DNA from 4 places in the Alteromonas sp. ISO5 genome. Region 2 is predicted to be linked to each of the others. Evidence: predicted binding sites of a transcription regulator. Region 2 holds the regulator's gene; each other region holds the start of a gene.
The links. Region 2 encodes ArgR, which controls arginine synthesis, uptake and breakdown. Its sites were predicted from a motif close to ANTGAATANNTATTCANT; they were not measured.
Positions count from the first base shown of each region.

Region 1: AC2T0J_RS22520 (OadG family protein) is a predicted target of ArgR. The motif match lies at 4,470-4,487, and genes of this name have one in related genera.
Region 3: gltB (glutamate synthase large subunit) is a predicted target of ArgR. The motif match lies at 4,757-4,774, and genes of this name have one in related genera.
Region 4: gltA (citrate synthase) is a predicted target of ArgR. The motif match lies at 3,466-3,483, and genes of this name have one in related genera.

Region 1 covers NZ_CM176572.1:4,963,373-4,970,968, reverse strand. Annotated here, with positions in the region: gene carB (carbamoyl-phosphate synthase large subunit) at 1-2,474, shown strand, start outside; gene greA (transcription elongation factor GreA) at 2,604-3,080, shown strand; gene AC2T0J_RS22530 (NUDIX domain-containing protein) at 3,158-3,712, shown strand; gene AC2T0J_RS22525 (GNAT family N-acetyltransferase) at 3,712-4,185, shown strand; gene AC2T0J_RS22520 (OadG family protein) at 4,565-4,828, shown strand; gene oadA (sodium-extruding oxaloacetate decarboxylase subunit alpha) at 4,847-6,628, shown strand; gene AC2T0J_RS22510 (sodium ion-translocating decarboxylase subunit beta) at 6,635-7,596, shown strand, end outside.
Region 2 covers NZ_CM176572.1:936,934-944,529, forward strand. Annotated here, with positions in the region: gene ppc (phosphoenolpyruvate carboxylase) at 1-2,509, shown strand, start outside; gene mdh (malate dehydrogenase) at 2,627-3,565, opposite strand; gene argR (transcriptional regulator ArgR) at 3,910-4,374, shown strand; gene AC2T0J_RS04255 (TonB-dependent receptor) at 4,556-7,596, opposite strand, start outside.
Region 3 covers NZ_CM176572.1:252,535-260,130, forward strand. Annotated here, with positions in the region: gene prpF (2-methylaconitate cis-trans isomerase PrpF) at 1-676, shown strand, start outside; gene AC2T0J_RS01110 (hypothetical protein) at 863-1,282, shown strand; gene AC2T0J_RS01115 (hypothetical protein) at 1,279-1,752, opposite strand; gene arcB (aerobic respiration two-component sensor histidine kinase ArcB) at 1,834-4,194, opposite strand; gene gltB (glutamate synthase large subunit) at 4,936-7,596, shown strand, end outside.
Region 4 covers NZ_CM176572.1:3,962,011-3,969,606, forward strand. Annotated here, with positions in the region: gene AC2T0J_RS17785 (phosphohexomutase domain-containing protein) at 1-1,176, shown strand, start outside; gene AC2T0J_RS17790 (DUF3429 domain-containing protein) at 1,260-1,679, opposite strand; gene gltA (citrate synthase) at 1,910-3,187, opposite strand; gene sdhC (succinate dehydrogenase, cytochrome b556 subunit) at 3,619-3,993, shown strand; gene sdhD (succinate dehydrogenase, hydrophobic membrane anchor protein) at 3,987-4,334, shown strand; gene sdhA (succinate dehydrogenase flavoprotein subunit) at 4,336-6,108, shown strand; gene AC2T0J_RS17815 (succinate dehydrogenase iron-sulfur subunit) at 6,122-6,832, shown strand; gene sucA (2-oxoglutarate dehydrogenase E1 component) at 6,974-7,596, shown strand, end outside.

The DNA of each region.
Region 1 (7,596 bases), 1.2 Mb from region 2:
TAGCGCCGGCGCAAACCTTAACCGACAAAGAATTCCAGATTATGCGTAATGCAGCCATGGCTGTTCTGCGCGAAATTGGGGTGGAAACCGGCGGTTCAAACGTTCAGTTTGGCGTCGACCCTCAAACTGGCCGCCTGGTTATCATCGAGATGAACCCGCGGGTATCACGTTCATCAGCGCTGGCCTCAAAAGCCACCGGTTTCCCGATTGCCAAAGTAGCGGCCAAGCTGGCTGTGGGTTATACCCTGGATGAACTGGCGAACGACATCACCGGTGGCTTAACGCCTGCGTCTTTCGAGCCAGCAATCGACTACGTTGTAACTAAAATCCCTCGCTTTAACTTTGAAAAATTTGCCGGCTCGAACGACCGCCTGACTACTCAGATGAAGTCTGTCGGTGAGGTGATGGCGATTGGTCGCAACCAGCAGGAATCTTTGCAGAAAGCCCTGCGCGGCCTTGAAGTTGGCGTGGCTGGTTTAGATCCAATCCTCGATCTTGACGACCCGGAAGCACAAAACAAGCTGATTTATGAACTGCGCCAGCCAGGTGCCGAGCGTATCTGGTATATCGGTGATGCCTTCCGTTCAGGTATGAGCGTAGAAGATGTCTTCAAGCTAACCAACATTGACCGCTGGTTCCTGGTGCAATTAGAAGAGCTGGTGGTACTGGAACAAAAAGTGGTTGAGTTAGGCGTGGCCAACATCGATGATACGTTGATGCACACGTTAAAACGCAAAGGTTTCTCAGACGCGCGCCTGGCCGAATTAACGGCGGTTGCAGAAAGTGACGTGCGTGACCTGCGTTTAGGCATGGGTATTAAACCTGTGTATAAGCGGGTAGATACCTGCGCAGCTGAATTTGCCACCAGTACTGCTTACATGTACTCAACCTATGATGAAGAGTGTGAAGCTGCGCCGTCTGATAGAGACAAAATCATGGTATTGGGCGGCGGTCCAAACCGTATCGGCCAGGGTATCGAATTTGATTACTGCTGCGTACATGCGGCGCTTTCCATGCGCGAAGACGGTTACGAAACCATTATGGTTAACTGTAACCCGGAAACCGTGTCTACCGACTACGACACCTCAGATCGCCTGTACTTCGAACCGGTAACTTTAGAAGACGTGCTGGAAATCGTTGCGGTGGAACAGCCTAAAGGCGTTATCGTACAGTATGGCGGTCAGACCCCGCTTAAACTGGCCCGCGCCCTTGAAGCCAATGGTGTACCCATTATCGGTACCTCGCCTGAGGCCATTGATCGGGCGGAAGATCGTGAGCGCTTCCAGCAAATGGTAAATAAACTGGCGCTGAAACAGCCAGCTAACGCAACCGTTAGCAATATGGAACAGGCACTGGAAAAAGCGAAGGAAATTGGTTTCCCGCTGGTGGTTCGTCCTTCTTACGTTCTGGGTGGTCGCGCGATGGAAATCGTGTATGACTTAAAAGACTTGAAACGTTATCTGAATGAAGCGGTAAAGGTATCAAACGACTCACCGGTACTGCTTGACCGTTTCCTTGACGATGCCATCGAAGTGGATATCGATGCCGTGTGTGACGGTACCGATGTAGTGATAGGCGGTATTATGGAGCACATCGAACAAGCAGGTGTTCACTCCGGAGACTCTGCCTGCTCATTGCCTCCGCACTCACTGCCAAAAGATATTCAGGACGTGATGCGAGCCCAGGTGAAAGCCATGGCGCTGGAGCTTGGTGTGGTTGGCCTCATGAACACACAGTTTGCGATAAAAGACGGCGAAGTGTACCTGATTGAGGTTAACCCGCGTGCAGCCCGGACCATTCCATTTGTGTCTAAAGCCACAGGGGTTCCGCTGGCCAAGATAGCAGCTCGGGTAATGGCCGGTAAGTCACTGAAAGAACAGGGCTTCAATGAAGAAGTTATCCCGCCGTTTTACTCAGTGAAAGAAGTGGTTCTGCCATTTGCTAAATTCCAGGGTGTGGATCCACTGTTAGGCCCTGAAATGCGCTCAACCGGTGAGGTCATGGGGGTAGGGGATACCTTTGAAGAAGCGTATGCTAAGGCAAACCTTGGCGCTGGTGCTCCATTACCTGCTTCAGGTAAGGCGCTGTTATCAGTGCGTCAAACCGACAAGCCTAAGCTGGTTGAACTTTCCAAGGCGTTAATCGCGAAGGGCTTTACCATTGAATGTACCAGTGGTACTGCAGAGTCTCTGCGTGCTCAGGGTATTGAAGTATCGGTAGTGAACAAGCTTTCTGAAGGTCGTCCGAATATTGTGGATGCGATTAAGAATGGTGAATATTCTTACATCGTAAACACAACAGAAGGCCGTCAGGCGATTACCGACTCGGTGTATATCCGTCGTGAAGCGCTGGTGAATAAAGTTACCTATACCACGACCATGAATGCTGCATTTGCCACTGTGCAGGCTAAATCAGCTGACGATCGTGGCAAAGTCACTTCGGTTCAGGACTTACACGCCAGAATAAACGGCTAATGACAAAAAGAAGGATTCTGTGTATTCTTCATTAACGCATTAATTCGTTATTAACTATTGAAAAGTGCGCCCACCGGGCGCATTTTTTTGTTTTAGGTAAAACATTTCCAGGTAAGTGAGAATAACAACATGACTCAATATCCTATGACTGCACGTGGTGCTGAGATGCTTCGCGAGGAGTTGAATCAGCTTAAATCGGTAGAGCGTCCAAAAATTATCGCTTCCATTGCGGAAGCCCGTGAACATGGCGACTTAAAAGAAAACGCGGAGTACCATGCTGCCCGTGAACAGCAAAGTTTCTGTGAAGGTCGCATCCAGGACATCGAGGGCAAATTGTCCAATGCACAAATTATTGATGTCACCAAAATGCCTAACAATGGCAAGGTTATTTTTGGTGCCACCGTCACCATTCTTAACGTTGATAACGATAAAGAAACCACCTACCGCATTGTGGGTGACGATGAAGCCGACATTAAACAGAACCTGATTTCTGTTAACTCGCCAATCGCCCGAGGCCTGATTGGTAAAGAGCTCGACGATATGGTGAACATTCAAACGCCGGCTGGTGCGGTTGAATACGAAATCATTGAAGTGGAATATCTTTAATCTTTTCTGAGAGCTGCTTTCGCAGCTCTTTTTCTTGGTAAACGCTTAGTTATACCCCCTGCACTAAATCAATTTATATGAAAGAGACCAAGACCGACGAAATTCAAACCCTCGACTCGAAAGTGGTTTATCAGAACCGCTGGATGACCGTACGCGAAGATGCCATTGGTCGCGACGATGGTTATCGCGGGATTTACGGGGTTGTCGATAAGCCCGATTTTGTGGTGGTCATCGCTATTGATGGTGACGATGTCTATCTTGTTGAGCAGTATCGCTATCCGGTGAAAGGCCGCCATTTGGAATTCCCTCAGGGTGCGAAAGAAGGCGCTGAGGCTTTTGATGCGTTAAGTGTTGCAAAGGCTGAATTAAGGGAAGAGTGCGGTTTACTGGCGGCTGATTGGCAATATGTCGGCGAACAATTCCTTGCCTATGGTATGTGTTCTCAGCGCTATCATATTTTTGTAGCCAGAACCCTCAGCAAAACGGCTCAGGAGCTCGAAGAAGAAGAGCAGGGGCTTACCGTGCATAAGTTGCCTCTGTCTGAAGTAAAAGACCGTATTATCAGCGGTGAGATGATGGACTCAACTAGCTGTAATGCATTCGGACTGGCCACGCTTAAAGGTTATCTTTAATGAGCAACATTGCATCGCTGCAAATTACAGAGGACGACTTATCGGGCGGCGACGTTATTGCTTTACTCGAGGAACACCTGGCAGACATGTATGCCACATCGCCGCCCGAGTGCGTTCATGCTCTGGACGTGAATAAGCTAAAAGCGCCGGATATCACCTTTTTTGCGGCGCGTTCAGGTAATCAACTGCTTGGCTGCATAGCCATAAAGCACCTTAATCCCGTCCAGGCAGAAATAAAATCCATGCGGACACCGTCCGGCGCAAGGCGAGTCGGCGCGGGTAAACGATTATTGGAACATGTTATTCAGTATGGCAGCGATGCTGGCTATCAAACCCTGTGGCTGGAGACGGGCAGTATGGATTTTTTTGCTCCGGCCAGGCAGTTATATCTGCGCTATGGTTTTGAATTTTGTGGGCCATTTGCCGATTATCAGCCCGACCCGCACAGTTGTTTTATGTGCAAAGCCTTATAAACACTGGCAGTCAAGATTGGGCTGAAGCCGCCAGTCATTTTTCCATTAATTCAGATCAAGCAATGTTTTGGTTTGTCTTGTCTTCACCGTTTCACTTCAGCACACTTCTTAACAGGTAATATATTAAAAATTTATACAAGCTATAAATACTGTTTATGACAAGTGCCACCCTTTTAAACTTGTTAATTTAGTGTGATATAGGTATTCACACCATTTATAAGATGCATAAATGAAACTTAATTTTATGCATAAAATAGAATATATATTAATATTTAGTCGTAAAAAATGACTTTTTATGCAATTCAAACGGTTGTTTATATTGTCTTTTACTAACTGCCGTGATACTAATTTGTTTCCAAAATAATGCCCGGGAAAAGCAATGACTACACCAATTTCAGAATTACTCATGGAAGCTGGCAATTTGCTGCTGGTAGGAATGGGCTTTGTTTTTGTGTTTCTGACCATTCTAATTTTCGCGGTAAACGCACTCAAAACTTTTTGTGAACGTTTCCCTGGTCAGGAGCCTCAGGCGCCGGTCAGAACGTCGGGCACGAAAGCCACTTCAACAGCCGCTGCCGATAATAACGTTATCGCCGCCATATCTGCTGCTGTGCATGCGCACAGAAACGCAAAAAATAAATAACACACTTTAGGAGAACACATGTCTAAGCCACTGGCGATTACCGAACTGGTGCTTCGGGATGCGCACCAATCACTGCTAGCCACCAGGATGCGTCTGGACGATATGCTACCCATCGCTGAAAAGCTTGATAATGCTGGTTATTGGTCTATCGAGTCCTGGGGTGGAGCTACCTTCGATTCCTGTATTCGCTACTTAGGCGAAGATCCCTGGGAACGCATCCGCGCGCTAAAGAAAGCCATGCCAAAAACCAAACAGCAGATGTTGCTGCGTGGCCAGAACTTATTGGGCTATCGTCACTACGCTGACGACGTTGTCACCCGTTTTGTTGAGCGTGCCCACGATAATGGTGTAGACGTGTTTCGCATCTTTGATGCAATGAATGATGTGCGTAACCTGGAAACTGCAATTAAAGCGGCAGTCAGTTGTGGTGCACATGCACAGGGGACTATTTCTTATACCGTGAGCCCGGTCCACAACCTTGAGTTGTGGCTGGACATGGCGAAAAAACTCGAAGATATGGGTGTGCACTCTATTTGTATCAAAGACATGGCAGGTCTGCTTAAGCCCTACGAATGTGAAACTTTAATCACTGAGCTTAAGAAAACCGTTGAAGTGCCGATTGCCATGCAGTGTCACGCTACTACAGGTTTAAGCACCGCAACTTATCAAAAAGCCATCGACGCTGGCATTGATATTCTGGATACCGCTATTTCTTCAATGAGTATGACCTACGGGCATTCTGCAACAGAAACGATTGTGTCGATTCTGGAAGGTACCGAGCGCGATACTGGCCTGGATTTGCCTGAGTTGGCGGAAATCGCCGCGTATTTCCGCGATGTACGAAAAAAATATGCCAAGTTTGAAGGTAGCTTAAAAGGTGTGGATGCTCGTATCCTCTTGGCTCAGGTGCCAGGCGGGATGCTTACCAACATGGAAAGCCAGCTCAAAGAGCAGGGCGCAGCTGATAAATTTGACGAAGTGCTGCAGGAAATTCCGCGTGTGCGCGAAGATCTTGGTTTTATCCCATTGGTGACTCCAACCTCTCAAATTGTTGGTACCCAGGCCGTGCTTAATGTACTGACCGGCGAACGCTATAAGAGTATTTCCAAAGAAACGGCAGGGGTGCTGAAAGGCGAATATGGTGCTACTGCTGCGCCGGTAAACAGCGAACTGCAAGCTCGCGTGCTCGATGGTGGCGAAGCTATTACCTGTCGTCCGGCCGATCTCATAGAGCCGGAACTGGAAAAACTTGAAACGGAACTCGATAGTCTGGCCAAAGAAAAATCCATCTCTCTGGCAAAAGACAAAATTGACGACGTACTGACTTATGCCCTGTTTCCGCAAATCGGTCTGAAGTTCCTTGAAAACCGCAATAATCCGGATGCCTTTGAACCGGTGCCCAGCGGCGAAGAAGCGGTAGCTGTTGCGCCGGCAGCCAGTGCTGGAGCCTCAGCATCAGAAGCGGCGGTTTACGATGTACGTGTAGATGGCAAGCTGTATAGCGTTGAAGTCGGTGCTCAAGGCGAGCTGGGTGCAATCACTCCGGCGCCGGCTGCAGCAGCGCCAGCGTCTGCTCCGGCACCGTCGGGCCAGACCATTAATGCACCACTGGCGGGTAACGTCTTTAAAATCCTGGTATCGCCGGGCGATCAGGTTGCCAATGGTGATGTGGTGATCATTCTGGAAGCCATGAAAATGGAAACGGAGATCCGTAGTGCGTTTGACGGCACCGTGTCTTCAATTCAGGTAAAAGATGGCGACAGCGTTTCCAGCGGTCAGCCTCTGATCAGCTTGGGTTAACCTGCTATGGAACAATTAGCCATATTATGGGACAGCACTGCGCTGGCCCATTTTCAATCCGGCCAGTTAATCATGATGGCAGTAGGCGGACTACTGCTGTATCTGGCAATCGTTAAAAAGTTTGAGCCGTTACTGTTATTTCCGATTGGTTTTGGCGCCATACTAACCAACATTCCACTGGCAGGGTTTACTGAGCCTGGCGGGATGTTGTATTACATCTACGAAGTGGGGATCCACTCGGGCGTATTTCCACTGCTTATTTTTATGGGCGTGGGTGCCATGACCGATTTTGGCGCGTTAATCGCTAACCCGCGAATGTTGTTACTCGGCGCGGCTGCCCAGTTCGGGATCTTTGCCACGCTGTTCGGTGCGATTGCACTTAACTTTATTCCGGGTTTCGATTTTACCCTCAAGGACGCTTCGGCAATTGCCATTATAGGTGGTGCTGACGGGCCCACGGCTATTTTCCTGGCTTCCAGGCTGGCGCCCGATTTGCTGGGTGCTATTGCGGTTGCTGCTTATTCGTATATGGCACTTGTACCGATTATTCAGCCGCCTATTATGAAGGCACTTACCACGCCGGAAGAACGCAAAATTGAGATGGCTCAGTTACGTCACGTATCTGCTAAAGAGAAGGTGTTATTTCCTCTGGCAGTGCTGTTCCTGACTATTCTGTTCCTGCCTTCGGCTACGCCATTGGTGGGTATGTTTTGCTTTGGTAACCTGATGAAAGAATGTGGTGTGGTAGACCGTTTGAGCAAAACAGCACAAAATGAGTTAATTAACATTGTCACTATCTTCCTGGGGTTAGCCGTCGGCTCAAAGCTATCAGCGGATAAATTCCTGACTGTTGAAACGCTGGGTATTCTGGCGCTGGGCGCCATTGCGTTTGCGATTGGTACCGCAACAGGTGTCATCATGGCCAAAATAATGAGTAAAGCTAGTGGCGGTACCATTAACCCATTGAT
Region 2 (7,596 bases):
AGTTCGCCTTGACGGTCGTGCATCGTTTAAAGGGGATACAGATTGCAGTAAAAATCTGAAAGAAACTTTCAAAACCATGTCCGACAGCGAATTACTGGTAGTAGCCAGAGCATTCGCTCAGTTTCTTAATCTGGGCAATATCGCCGAACAGGAATACAACGCTGGCCTGGATGTTGACGCATCCATCGATTCACTCTTTTCACACCTCGATAAGGCTGAACTGAGCGCGCTGGAAGTGGAAAAAGCGGTGGCTAAACTGGATATCGATCTGGTACTTACCGCTCACCCGACCGAAGTATTCCGTCGTACCCTGATACATAAGCATAAAGAGTTAGCTTACTGCTTAAAAAGCATGCACCACGAGCAATTAAGCGATACCGAGCGAAATCGCCTGGAAACCCGCATTGCAGACCTGATTAGTCAGGCCTGGCATACCGAAGAAATTCGATCGGTTCGCCCCACCCCGGTGGACGAAGCACGCTGGGGATTTTCGGTAATCGAAAACTCACTGTGGGACGCTGTCCCTGAGTTCTTGCGTGATTTAGACGAACGCTTAAAGAAGGATTACAACGTATCTCTGCCGATAGACGCGGCTCCTATTCACTTTAGTTCGTGGATGGGCGGCGACCGTGACGGTAACCCGTTCGTTACAGCCAAAGTGACCGAAGAAGTTTTGCTGCTGGCCCGTCGCCGTGCCGCTAAACTGCTGACTATCGATCTTGACCGCCTGCAGGTTGAGCTGTCGATGAATGACTGCAACGATGAACTCAAAAACGCAGTAGGTGAACAATACGAGCCCTACCGCGCGCTGTTACGCCCGCTGGTGAAGCGTTGTGCAGATACCCGCGACGGTATTTACGATTTCTTCAATGGCCGTCCCTATGATTCCAGCGAGTGGATTGCCTCTAATGATGAGTTGTTAGAGCCCCTGCTGATGTGCTACCGCTCACTGTGTGAGTCGGGTCTGGAAGTAACCGCTAACGGCATGCTGCTCGACACTATCCGTCGTGTTAAGTGTTTTGGCGTTCACCTGTTGCGTCTGGACGTTCGTCAGGACTCCCAACGTCACGCTGATGTGCTTAGCGAAGTTACCCGTTACCTTGGGTTAGGCGACTACGCTCACTGGAGTGAGGCCGACAAACAAGCCTTCCTGCTGCGTGAGCTTAGCTCCAAGCGACCTTTGTTCCCGCGCTGCTGGGAACCATCGGAAGAGGTTCAGGAAGTGCTCAACACCTGTAAGGTTATCGCTAATCACAGCCGCCATGGTTTTGGTATCTACATTATTTCTATGGCAAGTGAAGCCTCAGACGTAATGGCCGTACAACTGCTACTTCAGGAAATGGGCGTCGACTGGCCAATGCCGGTAGCCCCCTTATTTGAAACGCTGGACGATTTGAATAATTCGCCCACCGTAATGCGTAAACTGCTGAGCATTGATTGGTACCGTGGTTATATTCAGGGTAAGCAGTTCGTAATGATTGGTTATTCTGACTCAGCCAAAGATGCGGGCGCTATTGCCGCAGGGTGGGCACAATACGAGTCTCAGGAAGCGCTGGTTGCGCTGGCTGAGGAATTCGACGTTAAGCTCACGCTGTTCCATGGTCGCGGCGGCACGATTGGCCGCGGCGGACTGCCCGCGCATGCAGCCATACATTCTCAACCACCGGGTTCACTGGACGGTGGTTTCCGGGTAACCGAACAGGGTGAAACCATCCGTTATAAGTTTGGTATGCCGTTACTGGCTAAGCGCAGCCTGGGTATCTACACCAGTGCTATTATAGAAGCCATGTTGTTCCCACCACCTGCACCTAAAGACGAGTGGCGTGAACTAATGGCTGCCATGGCCGCCAAAGGTCGGGATTTCTACCGTGGCGTAGTGCGTCAGGACCCAGAATTTGTACCTTATTTCAGGGTTGCTACACCGGAGCAAGAATTAGGTAAACTGCCGCTTGGGAGTCGCCCGGCTAAACGTAAGCCGACAGGCGGTATCGAGAGCCTGCGTGCCATTCCGTGGATTTTTGCCTGGGCGCAAACCCGTCTGGTATTGCCGGCCTGGTTAGGCAGCATGAAAGCTATCGAAGCAGTCCGTCAGGCAGGTCATCACGAGAAGCTACAGGAAATGCGCGAAAACTGGCCGTTCTTCCAGTCGCGTTTGTCCATGCTGGATATGGTTTTCCAAAAAGCGGATCCGCGTATCAGCGCGGAATACGACGCTCGCTTGGTGCCCGATGAGCTGAAACACTTCGGTGAAGCACTACGCAATGAGTTACAGGAAGCCATCAAGCTACAACTGGATATTAACGGCCAGTCCGATATCATGGAAGCGGATCCGCAAGGTAAAGAGTCAATGAATATTCGCGCTCAGTACCTTGAACCACTGCATTTTCTGCAAATTGAGCTGCTTTCGCGCTTACGTCAGTTAGATGACGATGAGCATGATGCCACGCTGGATAAAGCCATGATGGTTGCGATCAGTGGTATTGCTATCGGTATGCGTAATACCGGTTAATCCACCCGCACGGTAACGTAACAAATAAAGCGCGGATAATGGTATCCGGGCTTTTTTTATGCCATCAACAAAAAAGCCGCTCAAATGAGCGGCTTTGACATATAAACTTAACGTTACTTACCCGTTTACGAAGTCAACACCCAGTTTGATGTCGCCACGCAGGCCTTCCAGCATATCTTCTTTAGCTTTTTGTTCGAAGGCACTCAGTTCGCCGTAAGACAGAATTTCTTCAACACCGTTTGGACCTAAACGTACAGGGTGAGAGAAGAACGCAGCGTCATCGCTGTCGTCAGTTTGTACATAGGTGTACTCAACCACGTTGTCGCCTTGCATAGCGGCAACCAGAGACAGACAGAAACGTGCAGCCGCCTGGCCCATAGACAGTGTAGCAGAACCGCCGCCGGCTTTAGCTTCAACCACTTCAGTCCCCGCATTCTGGATACGAGTAGTCAGCGAAGCCACTTCGTCATCAGAGAAGTCTACGCCTTCAACCTGAGACAGCAGAGGCAGAATAGTCGTGCCTGAGTGACCACCGATAACCGGTACGTGAGTATTCGCCGGATCCAGATCTTTCAGTTCTGCAACAAAGGTTTCTGCACGGATCACGTCCAGAGTGGTTACACCGAACAGTTTGTTCTTATCGTAAACGCCTTTTGCTTTCAGTGTTTCAGCAGCGATAGCAACAGTGGTGTTTACCGGGTTTGTGATAATACAAGTACAAGCAGAAGGACAGTTATCAGCAATGCCTTCAACCAGATTCTTAACGATACCCGCGTTGATATTGAACAGGTCGGAACGATCCATACCAGGCTTACGAGGTACACCCGCTGGAATTAAAACTACGTCACAACCCGTTAAAGCTTCTGCCAGGTCATCTTTACCGTGACCGGTAACTTTCACTGCAGTGGGGATGTGGCTTAAATCTACCGCTACACCAGGAACAACAGGTGCAACGTCATACAAAGCTAACTCAGAACCTGCTGGCAGTTGTGTTTTTAACAACAGTGACAGCGCCTGACCAATACCACCGGCAGCACCTAACACGGCTACTTTCATACCATTTCTCCTCATGGAAAGAATCACGTTTAATAACGGCCGAACACATTAAAGGATGTCAGCCTTAAACTCAATCACCTATTAGTCGTAGGACAGGTGAATGGGCGATTTATCGGGTTATATTCAATATAAGTGCATAGTTATGCATTAATGTTGCTTTTTCATGCAAATTAGGGCACAATAACTGGTTTTTAAAACCGTTAGGGTATGGGAGTTATCCCGGCCCTGAACCTTTCGCGGGATAGAGTATACACCAAGCCGGCAGGTTAGCCGAATCGATTAGCGATTAAAACTTAACCCACGCCGCCAATAACATACTATTACGAATAAACGTCAGGAACTAAATGGCAAATCAGAAGCAGGAAGAGCTCATCCGGGCATTCAAAGACATTCTTAAAGCTGAAAGTTACGGCTCCCAGGGAGAAATTGTTGAAGGGCTGAAAAGCCAGGGCTTTAACAATATTAGTCAAAGTAAAATTTCACGCATGCTGAGTAAGTTTGGCGCGGTTCGCACCCGCAATGCACGCGGCGATATGGTTTACTGCCTGCCGCCGGAACTGGGCATGCCAACAGCTAAAAGTCCGCTTAAACAACTGGTGCTGGATATTGTGCATAATAATGTGATGGTAATTATTCGCACCAGTCCGGGAGCCGCACAGCTCATTGCCCGTCTGCTGGACTCGCTCAGTAAAAAAGATGGCGTGCTTGGCACTATTGCCGGTGATGACACCATTTTTATTGCGCCGGCCGATGTCAGTAAAATTGAAAACCTGCGCCAGCGGGTAGAGGATTTATTCGATAATGTTTAGGGCTTGCTGCCCAACATCTGTTTAGAAGGTGCCGGCTGCACGCCGGTATTTTTTGCCCTAAAAGCAGTCCATTAATCAGAAAATCTCAGCTTTATACATGTCTTCCTGGAGACTACTGAATTTCAAAAAACAAAAAACCCCGCTTCGCGGGGTTTTTTAAATAAATATCTAACGGGTTAGCTTAGAAGCGGTAGTTGACACCTACACGGATTTCCCAAAGCGATGCGTTGTTTTGTACGCTGTCGCGCTGACGTGGAGTAGAGAACGTCTCGTACACGTACTGGCCTTGGTCATTAACACTTGCACCAACTACTGACTCAGACACGAAGTTACCTTGTTTCAGTACGCCCCAGTCATCGTTTAACAGGTTAGTAAAGTTCTCAATAACAAAGAACGCTTCAGCAGAGTGATCAGCGGTAAACGCTGGTAGCTCTTGGCTGATACGCAGGTCAACCTTAGTCCACCAGTCACCATTTACGCTGTTACGGCCCATGATTTTACCGCGATCTAAGCCTTCAGATGAGATGAATGCATTAAAGGCATCCAAGTCAAAATCAGGACCATAGACAACATTTGGATCATCTACAGTTGGTACGTAAATCAACTGGCGCCAGCCACCTGTGTCATCACCGTAATAGTTGTCAATTGCGTTTGTATAATAGTCGTCACCATCGTCATCAAAACGTTGAACGCTATCATAAGTATAACTCATACCACGACCTTCATTCGCCTGAGCAAACATGGTAATACGCGTAGTATATCCATCAATAAACTCTTGAGCATAACCAATACGCAGAGTAAAGCGATGTGGAATGTTGTAGTTAGACGTTGCTACCGCAGGATTGTTTGGATCGTAGGTTGCGAAGCTAGAGTAGTTTGAACTTGCTACCGAGCTGGTCATTGGGTTAGCGTCAGTCGAGTCGTTGTAAGCATAAGCAAAACTTACATCCAGACCGAAGTCATACTCTTTTGATACTGCAAATGACAGAGTTGTCGCGTCACCTGAATCACCTTCGATGTTAGTCAACAGGAAGGTATCGTTAGAACCAACATATACCGGACGACCGTCAGGACCAGTACCGACTTGCTCACGAGCGGGTTCTATGTAGGTAATCGCGTCTTTCTTGTCAGTGTAAAGAATGTCTGCTTGTACCAGGTAATCACCAGGTGCCAGGTAGGTTAAACCTAAGGCATATTTCCACTCAGTAGGAATATCAAGGTCTGGATCAATCGCAACAACGTAGTTAGCTGTACCTTCGGTTGGATAGTCCTCTACATAATCATATTGGGCCTGGGGTGGAGCAAAAATAGGATCACCGCCGCCTACGCGAGGCAGATCGAAAATACTGGTTTCGCCAGCGACAAAACCTGGAATGTGGTATTCACGAGAACCCACATTGGTTACACCATCATTGGAGTAGGCATTAGACACCCACACGTTCGGGCTGCCACCAGAATACAGACCGAAACCACCGTGCAGTTCCATGTCGTCAGTCAGTACATAGTTAAAGCCAACACGAGGCTGAACCAAGTCGATACCATCTAAATTAGCTGTGTTATCAAAACCGAATGCATCTTCAAATGCTGAGTTGTAACGCGGCGTATCGCTAGAAGACCAACGGTCATAACGAACACCTAGCAGTAAGGTCAGATCATCGTTAACGTACCAGTCATCCTGAATATAAAACGTAGTAGTTTCGAAACCAAAACTTGCCGCTGCGTCGTTTGGATCGTTAGTACCTGCTGAACCGTTATAGTAAATACGATTCGCTAAACCAGCTTCATAGTCAGCAATTGAGTTAAATCGGTACTCACCGATTGAGTGCTGCTGGAACAGGTTGAAGGCATCTAACTCTTCATATTCTACACCAGCTGTGATGGTGTGATCGCCGAGCAAGTAGGTACCAGCAATTTTAAATGTGGTGTTTTCCCAATTTAGCTGATTCGACTGACGCGAGTCATCAGGACCTAAGTAAACTGTGGCTTCACCGGTGTCGATTTGAACTTCACCAAAACCAGTCGCGGCATCTACCGAGTTCTGACGATTGTCTAACTTGGTGTGGCCAATACGAATTTCAGTTGAGAAATCTGCAGTCCAGTCTGAGTACAATGAACCAGTGAAGGTTTCGATTTCAGCACCGCGCTCATAATAGTGACCGTCGAATACTAACTCATCGCTGCCGCCGTCAGACTCAGAGATGTTGAAACCGTCATTCCAGTTATAGGTAAAAGATGCACGGTGATCCTGGTTTATGTTCCAGTCCAATTTAATCAACAGTTTTTCATCTTCTATTGGTGAGGATGCTTTAAAACCACCAGGATCATAACCATAGATTTCTTGTGAAATAGTACGAATTTGTTCTACTTGGGCATCAGAGACTACAGACAAAGCCGAATAGTCATGCAAACGGATCCCTTCTTTCTTCTCGTAAGCACCAAATATGAACAGTTTGTCACTGATGATTGGTAAACCAACAGTGAAACCATAACGTTTTTCAGTGTAGTTACCATTGTCGATATCACGACCTTCAATTGAGTCGCCACGGAGTGAATCAGACGTAAAGTCGTAGAATGCAGAACCGTGAACTTCGTTGGTACCAGACTTGGTTACGGCGTTGATGTTACACGCGGTAAAACCACCGTACTCAACATCGAACGGCGCTAACTCAACAGCTACCTGCTCAATGGCATCGTATGAAAACGGCATGTTTTCAGTTGGATAACCGTTAGAGTTCAGACCGAAGTTATCGTTTAAGCGCATACCATCCAGCGTTAAGCTATTAAAACGTGGAGATGCACCGGCACATTGGATGCCATCAGAATAGGTTTCATCGATATAAACACGTGGATCAGTACGAACCAGGTCTTTGATATCACGATTAATTGCGGGCGCAGTTTGCAGGTCTTCAATACTAAAATTAGCAGAAGGACCTTTTTGACCAAATGCAATAGAAGCAATCTGTGAAGCCGTTACTTCGATGCGCTCAACGTCAGCTTGGGCACCCAGTGCGAAGTTGTTCAGGTTTAAGCCGCTGTCCAGTGACAGGTAAACATCTGAAATAGTCGCGTCTTCAAAAGTATCAGAATCCATTACGATTTCGTATGGACCACCAACACGCAGACCAGACAGATTGAACTGACCATTTGCGTTAGCAGTTACTGTTTTGATACTTCCGGTCGGAATGTGCTTAACAGTAATTACTGTACCCGCTGCAGGTGCGC
Region 3 (7,596 bases), 680 kb from region 2:
CTTTCCGGCGGCGGAAGTCAAAGTAGAGTTTATGGATCCGGCCGACGGCGAGGGCGATATGTTCCCCACCGGCAATCTGGTTGATGAGCTCACCACACCAGAATTCGGCACCCTGAAAGCCACGATGATCAACGCCGGTATCCCGACGATTTTTGTTAATGCGGCGGATATCGGCTACACCGGAACCGAGTTGCAGGACGATATTAACAGCGACCCACAAGCGCTGGCGAAATTTGAATCCCTGCGCGCACACGGCGCGGTAAAAATGGGTTTGATCAGCGATATCAGTGAAGCGGCAGGCAGACAGCATACGCCAAAGATAGCCTTTGTTGCGCCCCCCGCCGAGTACACTTCATCAAGCGGTAAACTTATTGAGATTGATGATATCGACGTATTGGTAAGAGCATTGTCCATGGGCAAATTACACCATGCGATGATGGGCACTGCCGCCGTGGCTATCGCCACCGCAGCAGCTATTCCCGGCACACTGGTGAACGATGCAGCGGGCGGTGTGGATCGCGCCAGTGTGGTGTTCGGCCACCCATCAGGTACGCTTGGCGTAGGTGCAGAAGCAGCCGTTGTTAACGGCAAATGGACCGCCACCAAAGCGGTGATGAGCCGTTCAGCGCGAATTCTGATGGACGGTCGCGTACATATCCCCGCACCTCAGGTTTAGTCTTTACCAACCCGCTGCGCACAGGCAATGTGCGCAGCGCCGCCAACCAGTTTCTCTGGGTGGCCAGCGACTATTGGGCATGGGCTGGTCACCTCTTTTCTTTTGCAACACTGGCAATCTGCTTATTTAAAGCGCACAATAACCACTCATCAGCGTAGTGAAGATGGAAATACCTGGAGATTTGATATGGCAGGTAAATTTAGTAAACACGGTTCTCTGAGTGTCGCCATTGACGGCAGACTGATTGTGTTAAACGGTGAAGGCCCCTGGAATGCAGAATCGCTGCACTTATCCGACGATAAGATCATGCAAAACCTGCGCGCTATGTACAGCTCCCCCTGGGGCGTGCTGGCCATTTTTCGTGGCGAGGCCGTATACGTACCTGAAGCGTTCACATTACTACGCAAACAAATCAAAAAAGAAGTCACCCTCTGCCGGGTAGCCACTGCAGTGGTGTTTGAAGACGTAAACTCCCCGTTGCTGTCAAAGCATCAGTTTAAATCGATTTATGAGATGCCGGGCCATGAAGTAGCGTTTTTTGATTCAGCCGACGATGCCAAAGCCTGGTTGAATTCACTGATTAGTCAGCAGCAACAGCAAGCTTAAAAGCGATATGCGAGGCTGACAAAACCAAAACTGTCATCACTGCTGGCGCTATAGGTCGCCCCAATTAGCCAACCGGGTTTATTCTGCCCGCTTACATAAAGTTTAATGCCAATCGAACCACCATATTGACGTTCATACTCATATTCGGTTAATTCTAAATCACCACCAAACCATTCATCACTGCGATAACGATCAACGTCGATAATGCCGCCAAAAGTGGTGAGTGATAAATGTTTGGTCACAAAAAAATTGGCACCAATCCCCCCTCCTATGCCTCTCTCATTCTCACGAATATCCTCCGTGATACCAAATGCGCCATATAATTCCAGAGGCTTAAATGGCATCTGCGCGATAGCCTGAAAACCCAGGCCGCCATATTCTATGCCAAGGCCACTTTCGGTTTTAAACAGGCTTTTGCCATTGGCTGAAGCTGCTGTTAGCAGCAAAACCATCAATAACATCCGTTTCATAATGCTTCCTTTTCTATTCCATAAAAGGGAAGAAGCAACCTGCCTCTACGTTGTGATTGCTTTGACAACCTTTAGTCAGGTCTAATCGTCGATGGTTTGTTCTTTTAACCAATCGTGCAGTGTTTCCATATCGTGAGGCACCGCCATTTGCAGTTCTTCCAACCAGTCGTGAACGTTTTGCCACCAGGCAGGATGGTCTCCCTGCTGGATTTGGTTAGCAATACGCTGCACCCTGGCCAGGCCAACCGAACTGGCTGCGCCTTTAATTTTATGCGCCTGGGCGCACACTTCAGATTTTTCGTCGGCACTTAAGCTTAACTGCAGGATTTCCATATATTCCGGCATTTTTTCCTGGAACACTTTCACACTGGCGCGTACCATATCCTCGCCAATGGTATCCACCAGCATTTGCAGCAAGTCCAAATCCAGAATATTGGTCAGCAGCTTACTGCTGTCGAGTTTCTTGCGCGGTGGCGCTTCGGGAGCAGGCTGTTCCACTTCAGACTCAGCAAATAGCATGTTGAGCACTTCTACCACCCGGCTCTTCTTAACCGGTTTAGCTATTACGTCATCCATACCGTTTTGCAGATATTCTTCGCGCTTTTTAATCACATTAGCAGTAAGCGCAACAATCGGCGTCTGCATGACCAGATCTTCTTCATGCAGTGTGGCGGCCACGTCAAAGCCGGTCATATCCGGTAATTGGATATCGAGTAAAATAAGGTCGTAGGTGGTTTCCCGGGCTTTGTCTATGGCTTCCTGGCCGGTCATTGCCACATCAACATGCTGGCCTAACTTCTCCAGCAATGCTTTGGCCACCATTACGTTAAGCTCAATGTCTTCGACCAGCAGAATGTTCAGTCCGGTAACCTGTAATTGTGCCACCTGCATGGGACGGTTAGATACCTGCAAAGGCAGCTCTACGATAAAGCGGGTACCCTTGCCCTGCTCGCTTTCAACACGGATATCACCATGCATCAGATCAACCATTTGCTTACAAATCGCCAGGCCGATACCAGTGCCGGTGGCCGATTGATGATCAGGGTGATCGACCTGATAATACATGGCAAAAATCTTGTCGATTTCAGTGTCAGGGATCCCCACGCCAGTATCTTCAATGACGTAAGTGACTAACGAAATATCGCTATTGGGTCGGGTGGCCGAGACAGTTAACGATACATGTCCTTTCTGGGTGAATTTCACCGCATTGAACAGAATGTTCCACAGGATCTGACGTAACCGCGTACCGTCTACTTCCACCTGTTTAGGTAACGGCTCGACGATATTGGTGATCAGCTCCAGCGATTTGTCTTTCGCCAGTAAACGAATAATCGAACTCAACTCTTCGGTGAAGTCGCGCAGGGAGACGGTTTTCAACGATAGTTCCAGCTTGTCGCGGTCGAGCTTATCCAAATCGATAATGTCGTTAAATATGTTGCCAAGGGTAATCGCACTGGCATAAATGGTACTCACCCAGCTCCACTGCTCTTCGTTAAGCTCGGTATCGCGCAACATCCGGCTTAAACCAACAATCCCATTGAGCGGCGTGCGCAGTTCGTGGCTGATGGTGGCAATAAATCGCGTTTTGTCGGTACTGGCTTTGGCCGCAGCACTTTCGGCCTGTTTGCGCTCGGTCATATCACGGCCAAAGGCAAGTAATCCCAGTCGGTTACCTTCGTGATCAAAAAAGGGCACCCGACGCATTTCAAAGAAACGCCGACGGCCATCGGCAAAACGTAACCATAGCTCATCAGTAATGCTGGCATTGGTTTCAAGTACTTCATGATCACTGGCAACGACCTGACGAGCCAGTTCCTCTTCATAAACATCGTGCGGAGTAAGACCAAGCAATTCTCTCTCGGACATGCCAGTCAATTGCTCCGCAACCCGGTTACACCCGGCAAAACGGCCTTCTTCGTTGCGGTAGTAAATCAGGTCGGGGGAGGCATCAATGATGGAGCGTAACAGGGTGGATAAGCGCCGGGCCTGGGCTTCTTTCTCCGACTTATCCTGAATTTCTTTTTCCAGCTCTTTAAACACCGTTTCCCGTTCTTCCTGAGCGTGTTTACGCTGTTCTATTTCATGGTTTAGCTGACGAATATTGTTTTGCAACTCACGGTTCAGAAACACATCTTCTTCACGCAGGTGTTCCAACTGGCTGACCACTTCTTTTAAATTCGTTCGCGAATGTTCCAGTTGCTTTACCAGTTCACTGAAAAAATACAACACCCAGGGCGCCGACAGCATGGTAAGTATAACGGCGCTGATAAAGTCATCTGGCTGCACGTCACTCCCCAGGCTCACGCGGATGACATAAGAACCGCCCACCGTAAACGCCAGCGTTAATACGACAAACAATACACTTAGCTTGATAGTGCCAAAGCGCTCTACAAACTGCGCAAAACGTATCGCCCAGGAATCATTCGGAGTTTCTTGATACATAGCTGAAATACTTCGTTGTTTAGTGCCGCTATCCTAGCAGGTCTTAGCGACATTCGCATAGATTACTGCGCAGCTAAAAGTGGATACAATGGCCCTGTATTAACCGTTAACCTTTATTCCCTTGCAATAATTGTCTACGCAGCACTGGGCTTTTGCAGTAATTATTGGTTTAATGGAATCCTAGCCTGCCTTTATAATAGGTTCAATCCAACCGCACAGCGGACATCTCCTGGTGAGACTGATGCGGTGGCCTTGTTCACTGCTGTCTATGAAGCAGCCGGATTAGTTTAAAATAAACATTCAGCGCCGCTTGCTGAAACTGGGTAAATACCCAAATATTACGACTTTTTATGCAACTTAAGTTGTAGACATAAAAGCCGGATAATGTTTTTTTAGCTTCAACTGAGTATTTTTTTTCGATTTTTTTTGCGCCTAAAAATAGAGTCAACAAGCTGATAAATATACAAAAAAAAGATTGTATACGATTTCACAAAACCCGACTCACACATTCCGATTGATTTTAGGAATCAATATCGGTATTTTGTACGGCCCGCTTGGCAATAGTGCATAAAAATGCGGTACATGACTGGTATCCACTAATAATAATTAACGACAAACCGGCGCAGACTGATTTTTCTATATTTTTCAGTTTATTACGCGTTGTTACGCCGTTGCAAAGCCACTTCTGGCCAAAAATGCAGCGCATACCTTGCCCAGTCTAAGGTTTAAGGAGTTAAGAGAATGAGTTTATATAATCCCAACGATTCACGGGATAACTGTGGATTTGGTTTGATTGCCCACATAGAAGGTGAGGCCAGCCATAAGCTGGTGACTACCGCTATTGAAGGGCTTGACCGCATGCAACACCGTGGCGGCATTGCCGCAGACGGCAAAACCGGTGACGGTTGCGGTCTGCTATTACAAAAGCCCGATGCCTTCTTCCGCATGATAGCAGAGCAGCATGGCTGGAAGCTCAGCAAAAAATATGCTGTGGGTATGATTTTCCTTAATCAGGACGAAACACTGGCGCAAGCTGCGCGGGAAGTCGTGAATGAAGAGCTGCAAAAAGAAACCCTGGGGGTTGTAGGCTGGCGTGAAGTGCCCGTTAATCACGACGTACTGGGTGAACTGGCGTTAACCGGTGTGCCACAAATTGAACAGGTATTTGTTAACGCGCCGGCTGGTTGGCGTAAACGCGATCTTGAACGCCGTTTATTTATGGTGCGTCGCCGGGTAGAAAAACGCCTCGAGCAGGATCCTGACTTTTACGTTGCCTGCCTGTCTGGCCTGGTAACCATTTATAAAGGTTTGGTAATGCCAAAAGACTTACCTGCCTTCTATAAAGATCTGGCCGATGAAGAACTGAAAAGCAGCATCTGTGTATTCCACCAGCGCTTCTCTACCAACACCCTGCCTAAATGGCCGCTGGCACAGCCTTTCCGCTATCTGGCACACAACGGTGAAATTAATACCATTAAAGGTAACCGCGATTGGGCAATGGCCCGTACCGGTAAATTTGCCACGCCACTGATCCCGGACCTGAAAGACGCAGCACCTTTTGTTAATACCGAAGGGTCTGACTCATCGTCACTGGATAATATGCTGGAGCTGTTCCTCGCCGGTGGCATGGACTTGTTCCGCGCCATGCGTTTGTTAGTGCCGCCAGCGTATCAGAACAATGACACCATGGATCCTAAACTACGTGCATTCTACGAGTTTAACTCCATGCACATGGAGCCCTGGGATGGCCCGGCCGGTATCGTAATGACCAATGGTCGTCACGTAGCCTGTAACCTCGACCGGAACGGTCTGCGCCCGGCGCGTTATGTACTGACCAAAAACGGCTTTATTACCCTGGCCTCTGAAATTGGTATCTGGGATTACGAACCTGAAGACGTAGTAGAAAAAGGCCGTGTTGGTCCGGGCGAAATGCTCGCAGTAGATACCTATAACGGTAAAATCTGGCGCTCTACGGAAATTGATGACGAGTTGAAAGACCGTCACCCCTATCATGAGTGGATTGAGAAAAATATCCGTTCATTAACGCCGATTGAAAATATGGATGCCTCGCTGATTGGTCAGCGAGTATTCAATGACGACACCATGGCGGTGTATCACAAGCTGTTTAACTACAGTTATGAAGAAATCCATCAAGTCATTAAGGTACTGGGTAAAGACGGTCAGGAAGCCGTTGGCTCAATGGGTGATGACACACCGATGGCGGTTTTATCTTCCAGGCACCGTACCCTGTACGATTATTTCCGTCAGCAGTTTGCACAGGTAACCAACCCGCCAATCGATCCGCTGCGGGAAAACCACGTGATGTCACTGGCCACCTGTATTGGCCGTGAGCAAAACGTATTCAGTGAAACCAGTGGTTATGCTGATCGCGTGTTATTTAAATCTCCCATACTGATGTACACCGATTTAAAGCAATTACGCGAATTCAATCCTGACCATTATTATTCAGAAGTTATCGATCTGCAGTATTCACAGGATGAAGGTCTGAAGAAAGCCATTGAGCGTGTGTGTCACGAGGTAGAGTACCTGGTGAAACAAAAACGCGCGGCCTTTGTGGTGCTTTCAGACCGTAACATCAAGCCGAACAAACTGTCGATTCCTGCCGCGATGGCCGTCGGTGCTGTACACCGCCGCTTAGTGGATCAACAATTACGTTGCGACGCCAACATCGTAGTAGAAACGGCTTCTGCCCGTGACCCACACCACTTCGCCGTGCTGATTGGCTTAGGTGCTACCGCGGTTTATCCGTTCCTGGCCTATGAAACTATCGAGCAGCTGTGTGAAAAGGGCGAGCTGGATATTACCCCCATGCAAGCGGTATTGAATTACCGTAAAGGGATTAATAAGGGCCTGTATAAAATCATGTCGAAAATGGGCATCAGCACGGTTGCCAGTTACCGTAGCTCGAAACTGTTTGAAGCGATTGGTATCAGTAATGATGTAATCCAGATGTGCTTCAAAGGCGTGACCTCCAGAATTGAAGGTGCCTCTTTCGATGACTTCCAGCAGGACGCCATTAATCTGTCGCGGGTTGCCTGGCTGAAACGTAAAAAAATGTCTCATGGTGGCTTACTCAAGTATGTTCATGATGGCGAATACCATGCGTACAACCCGGATGTGGTCAAAACCCTGCAAAAAGCGGTGGTTAGCGGTGACTATGCTGATTATCAGCAGTATGCAGCGCTGGTTAACGACCGGGCACCGTCTCACCTGCGAGACTTAATGAAAGTCCTGCCAGCGGGTGAAGCTGTGGATATCAGCGAAGTGGAATCAGCGGAAAACCTGTTCCCACGTTTTGACACCGCGGCAATGTCCATCGGTGCTCTGAGTCCTGAGGCACACGAGGCGCTGGCGATTGCCATGAACCGTTTAGGTGGCCAG
Region 4 (7,596 bases), 2.2 Mb from region 2:
GAAGTAACCGCCAGCCACAACCCGATTAATTACAATGGGATGAAGCTGGTTAAGGCCGGATCTGTGCCCATAAGTGGTGACACCGGTCTGAATGCTATAAAAGACCGCGCCGAAGCGCTGGACAGTGACTACGTGGCTGAGCGTATAGATTTTTATGCTAAAGGTGCCAAAATCGACGCGGATGCGTTCTTCAACGGTAAAGCACACATTGCTACGGACATTCTGACAGAAAGCGGTAAATACCATCGCCATTTAAATATGGATGCTTACGTTTCACACATTTTATCTTACGTTGATATCAATAACTTTACCCCGCTTAAGATTGTAACCAACGCAGGTAACGGTGCTGCAGGTCTGGCGCTGGATGCCATCGAGAAAAAACTGCATGAGAAAGACGTACCGATTGAGTTTGTGAAAGTGCATCACAATGCAGACGGCACTTTCCCTAATGGTATTCCTAATCCTTTATTGCCGGAAAATCGCGCTGATACCGCTAATGCGGTAATCAAAAGCGGGGCAGACTTTGGTATTGCCTGGGATGGTGACTTCGATCGTTGTTTCTTGTTTGACGCTGACGGTAATTTTATTGAAGGCTATTACATTGTGGGTTTGCTCGCCCAGGCGTTTCTTAATAAAGGTCCAGGCAAAATCATTTATGATCCACGTGTTTACTGGAACAGTGAAGACATTATTAAGTCATCTGGTGGTACGCCGATTAAATGTAAAACGGGTCATGCCTTCATTAAAGAACGGATGCGTCAGGAAGATGCCGTGTATGGCGGCGAAATGAGTGCTCACCATTATTTCCGCGACTTTGCCTATTGTGACTCAGGCATGATCCCCTGGTTGCTGGTAGCTGAGCTTATCTGTACCCGTCAGCAATCATTGGCATCCATGGTGAAAGAACGGATTGAAGCGTTCCCATCATCTGGTGAAATTAACAGTAAGTTAAAAGACGCTGATGCGGCGCTGGCCCGTGTTCTTGAAAAATACCAGCCATTGGCCGAAGTAATTGATGAAACCGACGGTATTGGCCTGGAATTTGGTAACTGGCGGTTTAATTTACGTAAATCCAATACTGAACCAGTGATTCGTCTGAATGTTGAATCAAAAGGTGACATTGCTTTAGTTGAAGAAAAAACCAAAGAACTACTGGATTTAATCAGAGCCGAATAATCCATCCAGAGTGAATAAAGCATGCAATTAAAAACACCAGCTTCGGCTGGTGTTTTTATTTCAAAGGATTAATTTGTTGCGACTTAGCGGCTGAAAATCATCAACGCGTGGGATAACACAACCACCGTGGTTAACTGCATACGCAGTTTCGTGTAGGCAACAACCATTTCTTTTGGCAGGGTCAGTACCTGTTTGTCGTAAAACATCATAAACAGGTAACTTATGCTTAATACGCCTAACACCCAAGGCGCGCCGGTTTGGGTTAAACACAGCCAGCCTACAATGGTCGGCAACATAGCGACATACATTTGATGGGCTGGTTTATTGCTGCTAATGGCATCGTACCAGTGCACGCCACCAAAAAACGACAACAGGACGGCCGAATACTGAGTAAAGTAAAGATAGACCAGGGATTGCGGCAGGATATCAGTGAGTGTTAAAGCATTTAAACCAATAAAAGGCAGCAAACCGGCGTAACCTAATTGTTTTATGAGGGGTTGCATTGTTATGGAAACACCTTACTTATAATAAATGATTAAAATTTATTACGAAAATTTCTAATCTGTGGATTATTAAATCTGTCACAGATTTCCATATACCTAATAAGTTAAAATTGCGCACACAATGGCTGTAAATATAAAGTAAATTCATAAGTTAAATTTACGTTAAGTATCTATTCAGTAATAAAAAAGGCTCGCATCGCGAGCCTTTTTTTGCAAACAATAAATTAACTTTATTTGATTGGCGTATATTTACGCTGAGTGTGACCCGTATATAACTGGCGCGGACGACCGATCTTCTGTGCAGGATCAGACATCATTTCGTGCCAGTGTGAAATCCAGCCAACCGTACGAGACAGGGCAAAGATACAGGTAAACATGTTAGTTGGAATACCGATTGCTTTCAGTACGATACCAGAGTAGAAATCGACGTTCGGGAACAGTTTCTTCTCTGCAAAGTACGGATCTTCAAGCGCAATGCGTTCCAACTCCATCGCTACGTCAAGCAACGGATCCTGAACGTTCAGCTCTTTGAGTACTTCGTGACAGCTTTCTCGCATTACAGTAGCGCGAGGATCGTGGTTTTTGTAAACCCGGTGACCAAAGCCCATTAAACGGAACGGGTCGTTTTTGTCTTTCGCGCGCGCGATAAACTCAGGGATCCGGTCTACTGAGCCGATTTCTTCCAGCATGTTCAGACAAGCTTCGTTAGCACCACCGTGCGCAGGGCCCCATAGAGATGCGACACCGGCGGCAATACAGGCATAAGGATTGGCACCTGAAGAACCTGCTAAACGAACGGTAGAGGTTGAAGCGTTTTGTTCATGGTCAGCATGCAGTGTGAAAATACGATCCATAGCACGTTCAACCGCGGGGCTGATTTTATAATCTTCAGCCGGGACGGAGAACATCATATTCAGGAAGTTAGCCGCGTAGCTCAGGTCGTTACGAGGATAAACAAATGGCTGACCGATGTTGTACTTGTAACACATCGCTACCAGGGTAGGCATTTTAGCGATCAGGCGATGAGCGCAACGTACACGCATATCGAAATTATGCACGTCTAAATCACTGTGATAAAACGAAGACATCGCGCCTACCGTACCGTTAAGCATCGCCATTGGGTGGGCATCGTTACGGAAGCCATGGAAAAACATGTGGATTTGCTCATGAACCATGGTGTGGCGTTTAATAGTGTTTTTGAATTCTTCGTATTCTTCTTTGTTTGGTGCATCACCGTGCAGAAGCATGTGACAAACTTCAAGGTAGTTTGCATCGCGTGCCAGCTCATCAATTGGGAAGCCACGGTGTAACAGAACACCTTTTGCGCCATCAATGAATGTAATGGAAGACTCGCAAGATCCAGTCGCCAGGAAACCAGGGTCATAAGTAAAATAGCCGTGTTGACCAAGGGCACGAATATCAATGACATCTTGTCCTGCTGTACCAGACAAGATAGGAAGCTCTATTTCCTTGTCGCCCGCTTTCAGAATGGCTTTTTGATCTGCCATAAGTTGCTCTCCTCAGAATTTTCTTTATCGGGATGTTACTCAATTTTGAGCAATCCGGTGGGAAAAGTGGCGTATTTGTACTTTATTATGCAGTAACAAGTCAATTTTATTACTTATATTACACATAAATATTCTAGATTGCCTGAGATTATACTGGTTATGTAGTACCCAGGATCAAGCCTTTTTATCCTTTCTACGACCTAAGACTAATGTCCTAATACCACACAAAAAATTGTAATTATAATAGGTCGTGGATATACTCTGGCCTACTTAAATTAACTGAATATTTATTCTGTTAATTAAGTAATAAAATATTCACAAAATGTTAACACCTCATTGGATGAGAAAATTAACTTAGTAACAATCAGAATCACTCTGTCAGGACTCAACACGAGAGTGATTTGTCCCTACGGATAAAACAGGCAAAAATTGTGAAAAAGCAAAGACCAGTAAATTTAGACCTTAACACCATTAAATTTCCTCCCTCTGCTATTTCGTCAATTCTCCACCGCGCTACCGGCGTCGCAATGTTTTTTGCGCTGCTGTTTGTGATCTGGGCATGGGCCGTTTCGGTATCATCTCCAGAAGGCTTCGCCAACGTGCAGGCTTTAATGGACGGATTGATTGGAAAGATCATTGCAATCGGCACAGCTTCTGCGCTGACCTATCACATCCTTGGCGGTATCCGTCACGGCATAATGGATATGGGTCACTGGGAAGAGCTTGAGTCTGGTAACTTAAGCGCGCAAGTTGTTATGGGTTTGTGGGTGGTACTGACAGTAGTTATAGGGGTTGCGTTATGGTAACTAATCAGGCAAGCATCAAGCGTAATGGTGTACAGGATTACGTTTCTTTACGCACAACGGCGGTAATTATCGCAGTCTACACATTCTTCATGGCCGGATTCTTTATCACTACTGAAGAAATCACGTTCGACGTATGGCAGGGCTTATTCTCTGGTATGGCGATGAAAGTATTCACCCTCGCTGCATTGGTTTCCATCATGATCCATGTTCGCATTGGTCTGTGGCAGGTGTTAACCGATTATGTTAAGCCAACCGGTTTGCGCGCTACCATTCAGTACGTACTGAATATTATCGCGTTCGTATACGTGGCCGTTGGTTTGTTTGTTTTGTGGGGAGTGTAAAATGAGTTTACCCGTTCATGAGTTCGACGCTGTCGTAATCGGCGCCGGCGGCGCAGGTATGCGCGCAGCACTGCAAATCTCGCAGTCTGGCAAATCCTGTGCATTATTATCAAAAGTGTTTCCAACCCGTTCGCATACTGTATCTGCCCAGGGAGGGATTACGGTAGCGCTGGGTAATTCCCATGAAGATAACTGGGAATGGCACATGTACGATACGGTGAAAGGTTCTGATTACATTGGTGACCAGGACGCCATCGAATATATGTGTAAAACCGGACCTGAAGCCATCATTGAGATGGAAAATATGGGTCTGCCTTTCTCGCGTTTCGAGAACGGTAAAATTTACCAGCGCCCATTTGGCGGCCAGTCGAAAAACTTCGGTGGTGAGCAGGGCGCAAGAACAGCCGCCGCGGCTGACCGCACCGGTCACGCGTTACTGCATTTGCTGTATCAACAAAACGTCAAAAACAAAACTAAAGTATTCAGCGAATGGTATGCACTGGACCTGGTGAAAAACCAGGATGGTGACGTGGTAGGTTGTACTGCTATCGACATTGAAACCGGTGAAGTAGTTTATTTCAAATCTAAAGCCGTTGTTCTGGCGACTGGTGGTGCAGGTCGTATTTATGCATCTACCACTAACGCACACATTAACACCGGTGACGGTGTGGGCATGGCACTGCGTGCCGGTGTTTGTGTTCAGGACATGGAAATGTGGCAGTTCCACCCAACCGGTATTGCCGGTGCCGGTACCCTGGTAACTGAAGGGTGTCGTGGTGAAGGTGGTTACCTGCTTAACAAAGATGGCGAGCGCTTTATGGAGCGTTATGCACCAAATGCCAAAGATCTGGCTGGTCGTGACGTCGTTGCCCGTTCGATGATGACTGAGATTCGTGAAGGTCGTGGTTGCGATGGTCCGTGGGGCACGCACATCAAACTTAAGCTGGACCACCTGGGTAAAGACGTACTTGAATCACGTCTGCCTGGTATCCTTGAGCTTTCTCGTACTTTTGCTCACGTTGATCCGGTTAAAGAGCCGATTCCGGTTATTCCAACCTGTCACTACATGATGGGCGGTATTCCGACTAACGTTGACGGTCAGTGCTTAACGCTCGACGAAAATGGTAATGATAAAGTCGTTAATGGCCTGTTTGCCTGTGGTGAGATTGCCTGCGTATCAGTACATGGTGCTAACCGCTTAGGTGGTAACTCGTTACTTGACCTGGTGGTATTTGGTCGCGCAACTGGTCTGCACTTAGGTCACAAACTGGACGAAATGACGCCAAGTCGCGAAGCTTCTGAATCTGATCTGGAAACTGCCATGGCGCGTTTCAATCGTTGGGAAGGTTCAGAGAAGGGCAAGGGCGAAGATCCGGTTCAAATCAAGAAAGATTTACAGGAATGTATGCAGCTAAACTTCTCGGTATTCCGTGAAGGCGATGCCATGGCCGAAGGGCTTAACCAGCTTAAAGAAATCCGTGAGCGCCTGAAAGTGGCTCGTCTGGATGACAAGAGCGCCGACTTTAACACCCAGCGTATTGAGTGTTTAGAGTTAGACAACCTGATGGAAACCGCCTATAGCACCGCTGTTGCTGCGAACTTCCGTACCGAGAGTCGTGGTGCACACAGCCGCTTTGACTATCCGGATCGTGATGATCAAAATTGGTTATGTCACAGTGTTTACAACCCGGCAACTGAAGCCATGGTTAAACGTGATGTCAATATGGCGCCTAAGCTTCGCGAAGCCTTCCCGCCAAAAGTACGTTCATACTAAGAGGGGTTAGATCATGCAATTAACTTTTTCGGTATACCGTTATAATCCTGAGGTGGATAATGCACCTCGCATGCAGGATTACACCCTGGACGTTGAAGAAGGCCAGGATATGATGGTGCTGGATGCCCTGATTCTTTTAAAAGAACAGGATCCAACCTTATCGTTCCGCCGTTCTTGTCGTGAAGGCGTTTGTGGCTCTGACGGCATGAACATGAATGGTAAAAACGGACTGGCCTGTATCACACCGTTATCGGCACTGGGTTCTGGTAAAGTGGTTATTCGTCCACTGCCAGGCTTACCGGTTGTACGTGACCTGGTGGTTGATATGACCCAGTTCTATACTCAGTACGAGAAAATCAAGCCGTTCCTGATTAACGACAGCAAACAGCCGCCGGCAAGAGAGCATCTGCAGTCTCCTGAAGAGCGTGCTAAACTGGATGGACTCTATGAGTGTATACTTTGTGCATGCTGTTCAACATCTTGCCCATCTTTCTGGTGGAACCCGGATAAGTTCATCGGACCAGCTGGCTTGTTGCACGCTTATCGATTTTTAATCGATAGCCGCGATACCGCAACAGACGAGCGATTGAACGATCTGGATGATGCATTCAGCGTGTTCAGATGTCACGGCATCATGAACTGTGTAAGTGTATGTCCTAAAGGACTCAACCCTACAAAAGCGATTGGACATATTAAGTCCATGCTTTTACAACGGGCTGTTTAGCAATTAACTTGATTACTGTTTTGAGTAACAAGTGAGAAATGCATAAATGGCCATCCTTACGGGGTGGCTATTTTTTTGTAAATGTGGTCGGGTAAGACGTCCGACCTGATAGTTTTATTGACAACCTAGCAAGGCACAATAATGCAAGAAAGCGTGATGAAAGCGTGGTGGGACTCATCGCACATGGCTGGAGCCAATGCTGCCTATGTGGAAGCATTGTACGAAGCCTACCTTGACGACCCGCAGAGTGTCTCTGATTCCTGGCGTGATACCTTTGACGCTTTACCCAAAGTGGATGGTGTGGAATTAGAAAGTAACCATAGCCTTATCAAAGACCAGTTCCGTAAACTGGCGTCTCTGGGACCACTGGCCCGTTGTAGCAGTGGGTCTGCTACCACAACGAGCAGCAATCAGTCGGATCAGAAACAGGTTAAGGTGTTACAGTTAATCAATGCCTACCGATTCCGTGGGCACCAGCATGCCAACCTCGATCCGCTGGGATTGTGGAAACAGGAACGGGTCAGAGACCTGGAGTTGTCGCATCACAATCTATCCGAGACGGATTTTGACACGGTTTTCAACGTTGGCTCATACGCCATCGGCAAGGAAACCATGCCATTAGGCGAGCTGTTTAAATCACTGAACAGAACCTATTGCAGCTCTATCGGTGCAGAATACATGCACATTACCGATACGGAGCAAAAACGCTGGTTACAACAACGTATCGAGTCGGTTGAAGCACGTCCTCAAATGGAGCGTGATAC